Regions from separate parts of the Streptomyces sp. NPDC006552 genome, predicted to be linked through region 3. Evidence: riboswitches for the same ligand, from Rfam matches in the RefSeq annotation. Region 3 holds a riboswitch; each other region holds the start of a gene.

Region 1 (4,347 bases), on a different contig from region 3:
CAGCGCCTGTACGGCCAGCTCGCGGAGGGTGGGGCCCTGGGGTGTGAACATGGCGGATCAGCATAGGTCCGCGGGCCGTCACCGGCCGGGCATGGCGCGCACCCGGCATCGAGTGGTACGGTCTGTTCGGCACTTGTGTACGCCCCCTTCGAGGCGCCGGTGTCGATCCCCTCTCTCCGCGCTTGGGCGCACACCGTCTCCCGGTCGCCGCCGCAGCGCATGTCCTTCCTGGTCAGCAGGGTTCAGCGGGCTCGGTCCCGCCCCCGCTCCACCAGGTTCTCTCCCGGCCCCGGCCTCGGGCTGTCCTGTCCGCCCCGCGGGGCGTGACCGTCCGCCCCGCCCGCGCCGGACCCCACCCCACCCCTTCCTCTTCCTCCCTTGCTGCGAACCGCGTCCGCGAAAGGACCGTGACCCACCATGACCACCACCACACTGCCCCTGCTCGAGGGGCCCGCCACCACCGGCCAGGCGGACGCCGCCGCTATGCCCAGGCCGCCTGTCCAGGCCGCCGGCGTCCTCGACATCGGCGCCAACGGGCAGGGCCACCTGCGTGGGAGCGAGTTGTCGGCGACGTCCCGCGACGTCCAGGTGCCCGCCGCCGTGATCCGCCGACTCGCCCTGCGCAAGGGCGACTTCGTGGCCGGTACCTGCGCCCGGCCGCACACGCTCGACCACGTCGACACGGTCGACGGCGCGCCGGCCGGCGCCGTCCGCGCCCGTCCGCGCTTCGCCGACCTCACCCCCCTGCACCCGGCCGTCCGGCTGCGCATGGAGAGCCCGGCGAGCGGCCTCGGGGGCCGCGTCGTCGACCTCTTCGCTCCCGTCGGCAAGGGCCAGCGCGGTCTGATCGTCGCGCCGCCGAAGACCGGCAAGACCGTCCTGCTGCAACAGCTCGCCGCGGCGGTCGCCGCCAACCACCCCGAGGCCCAGCTGATGGTGCTGCTGGTCGACGAGCGCCCCGAGGAGGTCACCGACATGCGGCGCTCGGTGCGCGGCGACGTGTACGCCTCCACCTTCGACCAGCCGGCCAAGGCCCACATCGCGCTCGCCGAACTCGCCGTGGAGCGCGCCAAGCGCCTCGTCGAACAGGGCCGCGACGTCGTGATCCTGCTGGACTCCCTGACCCGGCTGTGCCGCGCGTACAACAACGCGGCCCCCACCTCGTCCGGCGGCGGCCGCACCCTCTCCGGCGGCGTCGACGCCGCGGCGCTGCTCGGCCCCAAGCGCCTGTTCGGCGCGGCCCGCGCCACGGAGGAGGCGGGTTCCCTGACGATCCTCGCCACCGCCCTGGTCGACACCGGGTCGCGCGCCGACGACTACTTCTTCGAGGAGCTCAAGAGCACCGGCAACATGGAGCTGCGGCTCGACCGCGCGCTCGCCGACCGCCGGGTCCACCCCGCCGTCGACCTCGCCCCGTCCGGCACCCGCCGCGAGGAACTCCTGCTGCCCGCCGCCGAGTCGGCCGCCGTCCGCGGCCTGCGCCGGGCCCTCCAGGGACGCGACACCCACTCCTCCTTCGAGACGCTGCTCGACACACTGCGCCGCACTCCGGACAACGCCGCGTTCCTGCGCCAGGTCCACTCGACGGTCCCGGCCGGCTGACGCCCCCGCGGATGCGTGATACTGCCTGCATGACTTCGATCCTGACGCGCCCCGGCCGCGGCCCGGCCGTCACGGTCCGGCGGGCCGTCGCGGGCGACGCCAGGAAGCTGACCCGGCTCGTGCGCGGCTCCCGCGCCTACGAGGGCCCCTACGCGCCGATGGTCGCGGCTTACCGGGTGGGGCCCGACTACATCGAGGCGCACCACGTCTTCGTCGCGGCCGACATCGCCGACGGCCGCGTCCTCGGCTTCTACGCGCTGCTCCTCGCCCCGCCCGAGCTGGACCTGATGTTCGTCGCGAACGACGCCCAGGGCCGGGGCATCGGCCGGCTGCTCGTCGCCCACATGCGCGCGCAGGCCGCCGCCGCGGGGCTCGACCACGTCCGGGTCGTCGCGCACCCGCCCGCCGAAGGCTTCTACCGCAGCATGGGCGCCGTACGGACCGGCACCGCCGCCGCCCAGCCCCCGGCCGTCGCCTGGGACCGCCCCGAACTCGTCTTCCCCCTCACGCCCCCGGGGTGACTCCGGTGCGGTCCGAGGGGTTCCGCCCTCGCGCGCCGCAGCGCACACTCGGTGGCATCCGAGCGGGCGGCAATGCGGCAAGGAGGCCACATTGGGCGGCAGCGAGACGCGGGGCGACGCGTTCGACGTGATCGTGGAGATCCCGCAGGGCTCCCGGAACAAGTACGAGATGGATCACGGGCTGGGGCGGATCCGGCTCGACCGGATGCTGTTCACCTCGACCCAGTACCCCGCGGACTACGGTTACGTCGACGGCACGCTCGGCGGCGACGGCGACCCGCTGGACGCGCTCGTGCTGACCGCCGACGCCACCTTCCCCGGCTGCGCCATCGAGTGCCGGGCCATCGGGATGTTCGTGATGAGCGACGAGAAGGGCCCGGACGAGAAGATCCTCTGCGTCCCCGCCCACGACCCGCGCCACGCGTCGATCCAGGACATCGAGGACATCCCGGAGTTCGACCGCCTGGAGATCACCCACTTCTTCGAGGTCTACAAGGACCTGGAGCCCGGTAAGTCGGTGGAGGGCTCGCACTGGGAAGGCCGGGAGAAGGCCTATCAGGAGATCGCGCGGGCCCGCGGGCGCCGGTCGGCCTGACCACCCGTCGCGCCGGGGAGCGCGTCGACTAGGGTGATCGGGCCGTGGTGCTCGGGAAGACCGGTGACGGCCCTCAGGGGCCAAGTCCGGAGCGGCCCTCGCCACTGTGATCGGGCCTTCCGCCGCCTTCGGGCGGCGGGGGACGCACCGCTCCACCGTGCCACTGGCCGCCCTCGGGCGGCTGGGAAGGCCGGAGCGGCGCGGCACGCCCGTAAGCCAGGAGACCGGCCACGGCATCTCACGAAGTCATTCCACGAGGTGCTGGAGCGTGATCAAGGCATGACCTTGCCCGGGAACTCCCCTGCGCGGCCCACGGGGCCGCACCCCCACCCCTCCTTCCGCTGGCGCCGCGAGGACACCGTGCGCACCGCGGGGCTGCTCGCGGTGATAGCCGCGCTGCACGTCGTCGCGTTCGGCGTGCTGTTCCTCCTCGTCGTGCCCGAGCACTACGAGGTCGGCAACAAGGCCTTCGGTATCGGTCTCGGCGTCACCGCGTACACCCTCGGCATGCGGCACGCCTTCGACGCCGACCACATCGCCGCGATCGACAACACGACCCGCAAGCTGATGGCCGACGGCAAACGGCCCGTCTCCGTCGGGTTCTGGTTCGCCCTCGGCCACTCCAGCGTGGTCGTCGCGATGGCCGCCCTGGTCGCGGGCGGCGCGGCGCTCGCGGGCATCCTGCTGAACGACGAGTCCCGCACCCACCAGACGCTCGGCGTCGTCGGCACCACCGTGTCGGGTACGTTCCTGTACCTGATCGCCGCGCTCAACCTCGTGGCCCTGCTGGGCATCCTCAAGGTCTTCCGGGCGATGCGCGCGGGCTCCTACGACGAGCGGGAGCTCGAAGCGCACCTGGATTCCCGGGGGTTCATGAACCGCTTCCTCGGCCGCTTCACCCGGTCGATCACCCGCCCGGGACAGATGTACCCGCTCGGCTTCCTCTTCGGCCTCGGCTTCGACACGGCGACCGAGGTGACGCTGATGGTGATGGCGGGCAGCGGCGCGGCGGCCGGACTGCCCTGGTACGCGATCCTGTGCCTGCCGCTGCTGTTCGCCGCGGGCATGAGCCTGTTCGACACGCTCGACGGGACGTTCATGAACTTCGCGTACCAGTGGGCGTTCTCCAACCCGGTGCGCAAGGTGTTCTACAACCTCACCATCACCGGCCTGTCGATCGCGGTCGCCTTCTTCATCGGCACCATCGAGATCGTCGGCGTCCTGCACGAGAAGCTCTCCCTCTCCGACGCGGTGACCGGCTGGATAGCCGGTCTCGACCTGGACAACGTCGGCTACGTCATCGTCGGCCTGTTCGTCGTGGTCTGGACGGCGGCGATCGCGTACTGGCGTCTCGCCCGGGTCGAGCAGCGGTGGTCGGCCCGGGTCGCCGGGGGCGGATGAGCGGGCCCGGGCGGCCGGTGTCACGGCACGTCAGGGGCGCTCCGGCGGCGGGCGGGGCGATAGGGTGTCGCGTCGACCCGCACCGCCCGAACACTCAGGAGTACGTACGTGACCGTAGCCACCGACTCGTCCGAGGCAGCCGTCCCGTCCGGTGCGCAGGCCGTGGCGGCACCCGCCGCGGAGCCGAGGCCCGCGTCCGAGGTGCCGCAGGCGCGGGGGGCCGAGGCC
Region 2 (4,347 bases), on a different contig from region 3:
TGCTCGACATCTCCGCGGGCGGCCGCGTGCTGCGCATCGAGCGGCTCCGGCTGGCCAGCGGTGAGCCGATGGCGATCGAGACCACGCACCTCTCGGCCAAGCGCTTCCCGGCCCTGCGCCGCTCGCTCGTCAAGTACACCTCTCTCTATACGGCGCTGGCCGAGGTCTACGGCGTCCACCTCGCCGAGGCCGAGGAGACCATCGAGACGTCGCTGGCCACGCCACGCGAGGCCGGGCTGCTCGGCACCGACGTGGGCCTGCCGATGCTGATGCTCTCGCGCCACTCGATCGACGGTTCGGCCCAGCCGGTGGAGTGGGTCCGCTCGGTCTACCGGGGCGACCGCTACAAGTTCGTGGCGCGGCTCAAGCGCCCGATGGACTGAGCCAGGGGCCGGACAACCGGAAGTAGCCCGTCCGTTATCCGGACAGGGGTTCCATAGATCAAGACTCTCGCCTAGATTTCCCGCACGTTAAACGTGAGATAAGTGGGACCAGCGAGGGGACGGAGCCCGACATGTCCGATGCGCCAACAGGTGCGCCACGCGCGCAAGAAGTGGGCAGACCGGTGGTGACACCGGTCCGCGTCGTGATCGGGCTCTGCCTGGTCGCCCCGTTCGTGGCCATGCTCTGGGTCGGCTCCTACGCCAAGATCGATCCGACCTTCATCGGCATCCCGTTCTTCTACTGGTACCAGATGCTCTGGGTGCTCATCTCGACCGGCCTGACGATGATCGCGTACAAGCTGTGGCAGCGCGACCAGCGCGCCCGTAAGGCTGCGGCCACGGCCCCGGGGAGCGCGCGATGAACGGTGGCGTCAACGGTGTCGCGCTCACCGTCTTCATCGTCTTCTTCCTGGCCGTCACGGTCATGGGCTTCCTCGCCGCGCGCTGGCGCCGCTCCGAGAGCGACTCGCTCGACGAATGGGGCCTGGGCGGCCGCTCGTTCGGCACCTGGATCACCTGGTTCCTGCTCGGCGGCGACCTCTACACGGCGTACACCTTCGTCGCCGTGCCCGCGGCGATCTACGCGGCCGGCGCGTCCGGCTTCTTCGCCGTGCCGTACACGATCCTGGTCTACCCGCTCATCTTCACGTTCCTGCCGCGCCTGTGGTCCGTCTCGCACAAGCACGGGTACGTGACCACGTCCGACTTCGTACGCGGCCGCTTCGGCTCCAAGGGCCTCTCGCTGGCCGTCGCGATCACCGGCATCCTCGCCACGATGCCCTACATCGCGCTCCAACTGGTCGGCATCCAGGCCGTGCTCGACGTGATGGGCGTCGGCGGCGGCGAGAACACGAACTGGTTCGTCAAGGACCTGCCGCTGCTCATCGCCTTCGGCGTGCTCGCGGCGTACACGTACTCCTCGGGGCTGCGGGCACCGGCGCTGATCGCGTTCGTCAAGGACGGCCTGATCTACCTGGTGATCCTGGTCGCCATCATCTACATCCCGATCAAACTCGGCGGCTTCGACGACATCTTCGCCGCGGCCGGCAAGAAGTTCGAGCAGCTGAATCCGGCGACCGGGAAACCCGTCGGCGCCCTCGCGCCCGGTGAGGCCGGGCACTGGACGTACGCGACGCTGGCGCTCGGCTCGGCCCTCGCGCTGTTCATGTACCCGCACTCGATCACGGCGACGCTCTCGTCCAAGAGCCGCAACGTGATCCGCCGCAACACCACGATCCTGCCGCTCTACTCGCTGATGCTGGGCCTGCTGGCGCTGCTCGGGTTCATGGCGATCGCGGCCGGGATCAAGGTGCAGAACGGGCAGCTGGCGATCCCGCAGCTCTTCGAGGACATGTTCCCCGACTGGTTCACCGGCGTCGCGTTCGCCGCCATCGGCATCGGCGCGCTGGTCCCGGCGGCGATCATGTCCATCGCCGCGGCGAACCTCTTCACGCGCAACATCTACAAGGACTTCATCAAGCCCGACGCGACCCCGGCGCAGGAGACCAAGGTCTCCAAGCTGGTCTCGCTGCTCGTGAAGGTCGGCGCGCTCGTCTTCGTCCTCACCATGGACAAGACCGTCGCCATCAACTTCCAGCTGCTCGGCGGCATCTGGATCCTCCAGACCATGCCGGCCCTGGTCGGCGGTTTGTTCACGCGCTGGTTCCACCGGTGGGCGCTGCTCGCCGGCTGGGCGGTCGGCATGGTCTACGGCACGCTCGCCGCGTACGGGGTGGCATCGCCGACCCAGAAGCACTTCGGCGGCTCCTCGAAGGAGATCCCTGGCATCGGGGAGATCGGTTACATCGGTCTGACCGCGTTCGTGATGAACGTGGTCGTGACCGTGGTCCTCACCTTCGTCCTGAACGCCGTGAAGGCCCCCGCGGGCGTCGACGAGACGTCCCCCGGGGACTACACCGCCGACGCCGGCGACAAGGGGGTCCAGCAGGACCTGCCCGTCGTCGGAGCGGGCGGTCACTAGCCGCACGCGTGGCACAACGGACGGGCCCCTCCCGCGCGGAGGGGCCCGTCCCTGTCTTCGGGCACCCCGTCGGAGACGCGGTCTCGACACCCGGCCGACACAAGATATGGGGCTGCCTCGCACACCCGGCACAACATGTATGCTCGCTCTCGCTGCCGCCGCAGGGGAATCCGGTGCAAATCCGGAACTGTCCCGCAACGGTGAACGTATGCGCCCATAGCGGCGCCCGCGTGAGTCCGACGACCTGCCGCAGCCCACCCGGACCGTCCGGCCCGGGTGGACAGACGTCCGGGCCTCGCGGAATGGGCCGGTGACGACGGCGCCCCCGTGTGCGCGCCCGAGCCACTCCTCCCCGCGGGCCTCGAGCCGAGCGAGGGAGAGCCCCCACGTGACCATCGCGCCGCCCGCCGAACCGGTTGCCGCCGCACCGGACGACGCTCCGGGCACCGCCCTGCTGCGCACCCTGACCGAGCTGACCGCCGATCTCCCCGGCACCGACGCCGGCCGGGTCGCCGCCGCCGCGCTGCGCGGCCGCAGCGCCCACGCCGACCTCGCCGAGCTGCGCGAACTCGCCACCGAGGCCGCGGCCGGCCTGATCTCCGACGACCCGGTCCACTCCCGGCTCGCCGCCCGCCTCCTCACGCTCTCCATCGCCGCCGAGGCCGCCTCGCAGGGCGTCACCTCCTTCACCGGCTCCGTCGCGACCGGCCATCGCGAGGGCCTGATCGCCGACCGCACCGCCGCCTTCGTGCGCACGCACGCGGCCCGGCTCGACGCGCTCATCGACCCCGCGGCCGACGACCGGTTCGGTTACTTCGGCCTGCGCACGCTGCACAGTCGCTACCTGCTGCGCCACCCGATCACCCGGCAGGTCATCGAGACCCCGCAGCACTTCATGCTGCGCGTCGCGGCGGGTCTCGCCGAGGACGACAGCGTCCGCGCGCTGGACGAAGTGGCGGCGCTCTACGGCCTGATGAGCCGCCTGGACTACCTGCCCTCCTCCCCCACCCTCTTCAACTCCGGCACCCGCCACCCGCAGATGTCGAGCTGCTACCTGCTCGACTCCCCGCTCGACGAGCTCGACTCGATCTACGACCGCTACCACCAGGTGGCCCGCCTCTCCAAGCACGCCGGCGGCATCGGCCTCTCGTACTCCCGCATCCGCAGCCGGGGCTCGCTGATCCGCGGCACGAACGGGCACTCCAACGGGATCGTGCCGTTCCTGAAGACGCTCGACGCGTCGGTCGCCGCGGTGAACCAGGGCGGACGCCGTAAGGGCGCGGCCGCCGTCTACCTGGAGACGTGGCACTCCGACATCGAGGAGTTCCTGGAGCTGCGCGACAACACCGGCGAGGACGCGCGCCGCACCCACAACCTGAACCTCGCGCACTGGATCCCCGACGAGTTCATGCGCCGCGTCGCCGAGGGCGCCGACTGGTCGCTGTTCTCCCCGGCCGACGTGCCCGAACTCGTCGACCTCTACGGCGCGGAGTTCGAGGACGCGTACCGCAGGGCGGAGGCCGCGGGCAAGGCGCAGAAAACCCTCCCCGCCCGGGACCTGTACGGCCGCATGATGCGCACCCTCGCCCAGACCGGCAACGGCTGGATGACCTTCAAGGACGCCGCCAACCGCACCGCCAACCAGACCGCGGAGCCCGGCCACACCGTCCACTCCTCGAACCTGTGCACCGAGATCCTGGAGGTCACGGACGACGGCGAGACGGCCGTCTGCAACCTCGGCTCGGTCAACCTCGGGGCCTTCGTGGTCTCCGACGCCCGCGACGGTCAGGACGCCATCGACTGGGAGCGGCTCGACGCGGCCGTGCGCACCGCCGTCACCTTCCTCGACCGCGTCGTCGACATCAACTTCTACCCGACCGAGCAGGCGGGCCGCTCCAACGCCCGCTGGCGCCCGGTCGGCCT
Region 3 (4,347 bases):
GACGACGAGTCCGTCGCTGACGGTTCTGCGCGCCGTCGCCACCAATTCTTGCCACGCCTGCTCCAGTTCCGTCATACCGGGCATCTTGTCAGGCAAAGTAAGCGGAGCAAAGGGGCACATATCGCCCATCCACACCGTTGGCTTGGCCAGACAGGCATGGCCGGATCTTCACGGAGCTTCCGGGAGATTCGCCGTGCACGTCGCCATCCGGGGGGAAATATGGCTCGTGACCACACACCGTCCCACCGTCGCACCCGTATCGCCGCGGCGGTCTCACTGGCCGTTCTGACGTTCGGCGGCACGGTCCTCGCGGAGCTTCCCGCGGCCGCCGCGGCCAAGCCGAAGGGGCATGACGTCTCGTCACATCAGAAGAACGTGAACTGGAAGAAGGCGCGGAGCAAGGGGGCCCGGTTCGTCTATGTGAAGGCCACCGAGGCGACGACCTACAAGAACCCCTACTTCACGCAGCAGTACAACGGCGCCCGCCAGGTCGGCATCATCCGGGGCGCGTACCACTTCGCCCTGCCCGACAAGTCCTCCGGCAAGGCGCAGGCCTCCTACTTCGTGCGCAACGGCGGCGGCTGGACGAGCGACGGGTGGACCCTGCCGCCCGCGCTCGACATCGAGTACAACCCGTACAGCAAGAAGAAGTGCTACGGCCTCAGCAAGACCAAGACGGTCGCGTGGATCAGATCCTTCAGCGACGAGGTCCGGCGCAGGACCGGACGGCGTCCGGTGATCTACACGAACAGCCTCTGGTGGAGGACGTGCACCGGCAACAGCCGCGCGTTCGCCGCCAACCACGCCCTGTGGATCGCCCGCTACAGCTCCAGTCCGGGCGCGCTGCCCGCCGGGTGGTCCTACTGGACGTTCTGGCAGTACGACAACGGCGGCGGCCTCCCGGGCGACCAGAACCGCTTCAACGGCAGCCTGAGCCAGCTGCGGAAGTTCGCCCGGGGTTAGTTCCCCGCCGCGCCACCCCCACGGCCCTGTGGCCCCCCGACACCGGGGGCGCCGCGGGGCCGTGTCGTCGTATGCCCGGATGTCCGGAGAAGTCCGCCCCTCTGCGGCGGTGACAAGAACCACACCGGCGGGGCCCTGGAACCCGGGATTCCCGGGCCCGCACCATCACTCTCCGCCGGAGTCGCCTGAGATCCCCCACCAGTTCACCTTCCGTTCATACAGTCGCCCTACGTTCACCAAGGCTTCGGCAATCAGCCGTGGTCAGCGACGCCGTCCGCAACCTGAAACGGATACCGGATATGGCACTTGATGCCACACTCCTGCTCGCGATCGTGATCGTCACCGCACTGGTCTTCGACTTCACCAACGGTTTTCACGACACCGCCAACGCGATGGCCACCACCATCTCGACCGGCGCCCTCAAGCCGAAGACGGCGGTGGCCATGTCCGCCGTGCTGAACCTGGTCGGGGCCTTCCTCTCCGTGGAGGTGGCCAAGACCATCTCCGGCGGGATCATCGACGAGGACGGCCTCAGGACCGAGGTCATCTTCGCCGCGCTCGTCGGCGCCATCCTCTGGAATCTGCTGACCTGGCTGGTCGGGCTGCCGTCCAGCTCCTCCCACGCCCTGTTCGGCGGGCTCATCGGCGCCGCCGTCATGTCGATGGGCTGGTCCTCGGTGAACGGCGGCACCGTCGTCACCAAGGTGCTGCTGCCCGCGGTCGCCGCGCCGATCGTGGCCGGTGTCGCCGCGATGCTGGCCACCCGGCTCACCTACCGCATCAGCGGCAGGACCGACCAGAAGGCCACCGCCAAGGGCTACCGCGCCGGGCAGATCGCCTCCGCCGGCCTCGTCTCCCTCGCGCACGGCACGAACGACGCGCAGAAGACGATGGGCATCATCACCCTCGCCCTGATCACCGGCGGCGTCCTCTCCCCCGGCGCCAACCCGCCGCTGTGGGTCATCGTCTCGGCCGGCCTGGCCATCGCGCTCGGCACGTACCTGGGCGGCTGGCGGATCATCCGCACCATGGGCAAGGGCCTCACCGACCTCGCCCCGCAGCAGGGCTTCACCGCGCAGACGAGCGCCGCGACCGCGATCCTCGCCTCGTCGCACATCGGCTTCTCCCTCTCCACCACCCAGGTCTGCTCGGGCGCCGTGATGGGCGCGGGCATCGGCCGCAAGGGCGGTGTGGTCCGCTGGTCGACCGCCACCCGGATGTTCGTCGCGTGGGGCCTGACCCTGCCGGCCGCGGGCCTGGTCGGCGCGGGCGCCGAGTTCCTCACCAAGCAGGGCTCGTGGGGCATCGGCCTCACCGCGCTCCTGCTGATCGGCGGCGCCGGGACCATCTGGAAGCTCTCCCGGCGCGACTCCGTCGACCACACGAACGTCACCGCGGACGCGGCCGGCGCCGTGGCGGAGCCGGCCGACGTGGTGACCACCGCGATCGCCGCGGTCAGCCCGCCGCCCGTCGCCGCCGCCGCGGAGTCCGGGCCCTCGGTCGAGGTGAAGGCCACGATCCCCGCCCCGCCGCAGCCCCTGGCCGACCCCGCGCGCCCCGCCGGCGCCACGCTGTAAGGAAGCAGGACAGCTATGAAGATCGACTGGTCGGCTCTCGCCTCCGTCTTCGGGGTCAGTCTCGTGGCCACCGTGGCCCTGGTGGGCCTGTTCACCCTCGGCGTCGTCGGCCTCTCCAAGCGGGAGTCCGCGGCGCAGCGCGGCGGTTCGGCGACGGCCGCCACCTCGGGGGCGTACCTCTGCTTCGCGCTGTGCGCGGCGGCCGTGGCGTACGGGATCTTCCTGATCGTCGCCTGACGGCGGCCCGCTCGCCGGTACGAGGGGCGGCGGGGCAGGGCGCACGGCGTCCCGCCCCGCCGCCCTTCTGTGTACCTGCCCACACTCCGCTCTCCCAGGTCAACGGCGAGTTGACGCACCTTCGCGGACCGTGGTGGACTTCGCGGGCCATCTACGGCAGCAGTCCGAGGAAGCCGGTGCGAATCCGGCGCGGTCCCGCCACTGTGAGCCCTCCTGAAGGAAGGGCGAGCCAGGAACTCTCGCTGCCGGTCTCGTCGAACCAGGGCGTGGACACCCTGAGTGAGGACAACTACGCCATGTTCGCCCTGCGCGGCGCGGCGCGGGCCGAGCGCGTCTTCGCGTACGGCGCCGCCACCGGACTCCTTGCCGACCTGCTGTTCGGCGATCCGCGCCGCGGGCACCCCGTGGCCGGGTTCGGCCGGGCCGCCGGACACGTCGAGCGCCTGCTGTGGCGCGACCACCGGGGCTGGGGCGCCGCGCACGCCGTGTTCTGCGCGGGCGGCGCCGCCGCGCTGGGCGCCGCCGCGGCCCGTACCGTACGCCGCTCCCCCGCCGCCGCCGTCGCGCTGACCGCCGCCGCCACCTGGGCCGTGGTCGGCGGGACCTCGCTGGGCCGGGAGGCGCGAGGCGTCGGCCGTGCCCTGGAGGCCGGGGACGTGGAGCTGGCCCGGGAGCTGCTGCCGCGGCTGTGCGGCCGCGATCCGCAGGGTCTTGACGCCGACGGGATCGCCCGCGGTGTCGTCGAGTCCGTCGCCGAGAACACCTCGGACGCGGTCGTCGGCGCGCTGGTGTGGGGCGCGGTGGGCGGCGTCCCCGGACTGCTCGCCTTCCGCGCCGTGAACACGCTGGACGCGATGGTCGGGCACAAGTCGCCCCGCTACCGCCGGTTCGGCTGGGCCTCGGCCCGGCTCGACGACGTGGCCGGGTGGCCGGGAGCCCGGCTGACGGCGGCGCTCGCCGTGCTGGCGGGCGGGCGGCCGCGCGCCGCCGCGCGGGCCTGGCGCGCGGACGCCGGACGCCACCCGAGCCCGAACGCGGGGGCCGTCGAGGCCTCGTTCGCGGGGGCGCTCGGGGTGCGGCTCGGCGGGACGCTGGCCTACGCGGGCCGGGTGGAGCACCGGCCCGTCCTGAACGCCGCCGGGCGTGCGGTGCGGGTCGGGGATGTCGAACGGGCCGCGCGGTTGTCGCGGCGGATCACCGCGTTGGCGTGGGGAGTCTGTGTGGGCGGGCGGTTGCTGTGGGCGCGCCGGTGAAGGGCGGGGGGCTCCTCGTCGCGGGGACGACCTCCGACGCGGGCAAGAGCGTGGTCACGGCCGGCATCTGCCGGTGGCTGGTCCGCCAGGGGGTGAAGGTCGCGCCGTTCAAGGGGCAGAACATGTCCCTGAACTCGTTCGTGACGCGGGAGGGCGCCGAGATCGGGCGGGCGCAGGCCATGCAGGCGCAGGCCGCCCGGGTCGAGCCGACCGCGCTGATGAACCCGGTGCTGCTCAAGCCGGGCAGCGACCGCAGCAGCCAGGTCGTGCTCATGGGCAGGCCCGTCGGTGAGATGAGCGCGCGGGGCTACCACGGA

What was found. Region 3 has a riboswitch for cobalamin ahead of ABZY33_RS19010 (cobalamin biosynthesis protein). Riboswitches for the same ligand answer to the same signal wherever they lie in the genome.
Region 1: another riboswitch for cobalamin. It lies ahead of ABZY33_RS22575 (HoxN/HupN/NixA family nickel/cobalt transporter); the one in region 3 lies ahead of ABZY33_RS19010 (cobalamin biosynthesis protein).
Region 2: another riboswitch for cobalamin. It lies ahead of ABZY33_RS29790 (ribonucleoside-diphosphate reductase subunit alpha); the one in region 3 lies ahead of ABZY33_RS19010 (cobalamin biosynthesis protein).

Annotation. Positions count from the first base shown of each region.
Region 1 covers NZ_JBEXOS010000040.1:2,217-6,563, forward strand. The annotation lists gene ABZY33_RS22555 (class I SAM-dependent methyltransferase) at 1-51, opposite strand, end outside; gene rho (transcription termination factor Rho) at 484-1,602, shown strand; gene ABZY33_RS22565 (GNAT family N-acetyltransferase) at 1,632-2,123, shown strand; gene ABZY33_RS22570 (inorganic diphosphatase) at 2,293-2,718, shown strand; cobalamin riboswitch at 2,747-2,966, shown strand; gene ABZY33_RS22575 (HoxN/HupN/NixA family nickel/cobalt transporter) at 2,998-4,119, shown strand; gene ABZY33_RS22580 (hypothetical protein) at 4,228-4,347, shown strand, end outside.
Region 2 covers NZ_JBEXOS010000068.1:28,172-32,518, reverse strand. The annotation lists gene ABZY33_RS29805 (GntR family transcriptional regulator) at 1-383, shown strand, start outside; gene ABZY33_RS29800 (DUF3311 domain-containing protein) at 515-805, shown strand; gene mctP (monocarboxylate uptake permease MctP) at 802-2,424, shown strand; cobalamin riboswitch at 2,557-2,691, shown strand; gene ABZY33_RS29790 (ribonucleoside-diphosphate reductase subunit alpha) at 2,813-4,347, shown strand, end outside.
Region 3 covers NZ_JBEXOS010000030.1:73,524-77,870, reverse strand. The annotation lists gene ABZY33_RS19030 (class II aldolase/adducin family protein) at 1-75, opposite strand, end outside; gene ABZY33_RS19025 (lysozyme) at 220-963, shown strand; gene ABZY33_RS19020 (inorganic phosphate transporter) at 1,263-2,540, shown strand; gene ABZY33_RS19015 (hypothetical protein) at 2,556-2,777, shown strand; cobalamin riboswitch at 2,903-3,037, shown strand; gene ABZY33_RS19010 (cobalamin biosynthesis protein) at 3,074-4,030, shown strand; gene ABZY33_RS19005 (cobyric acid synthase) at 4,027-4,347, shown strand, end outside.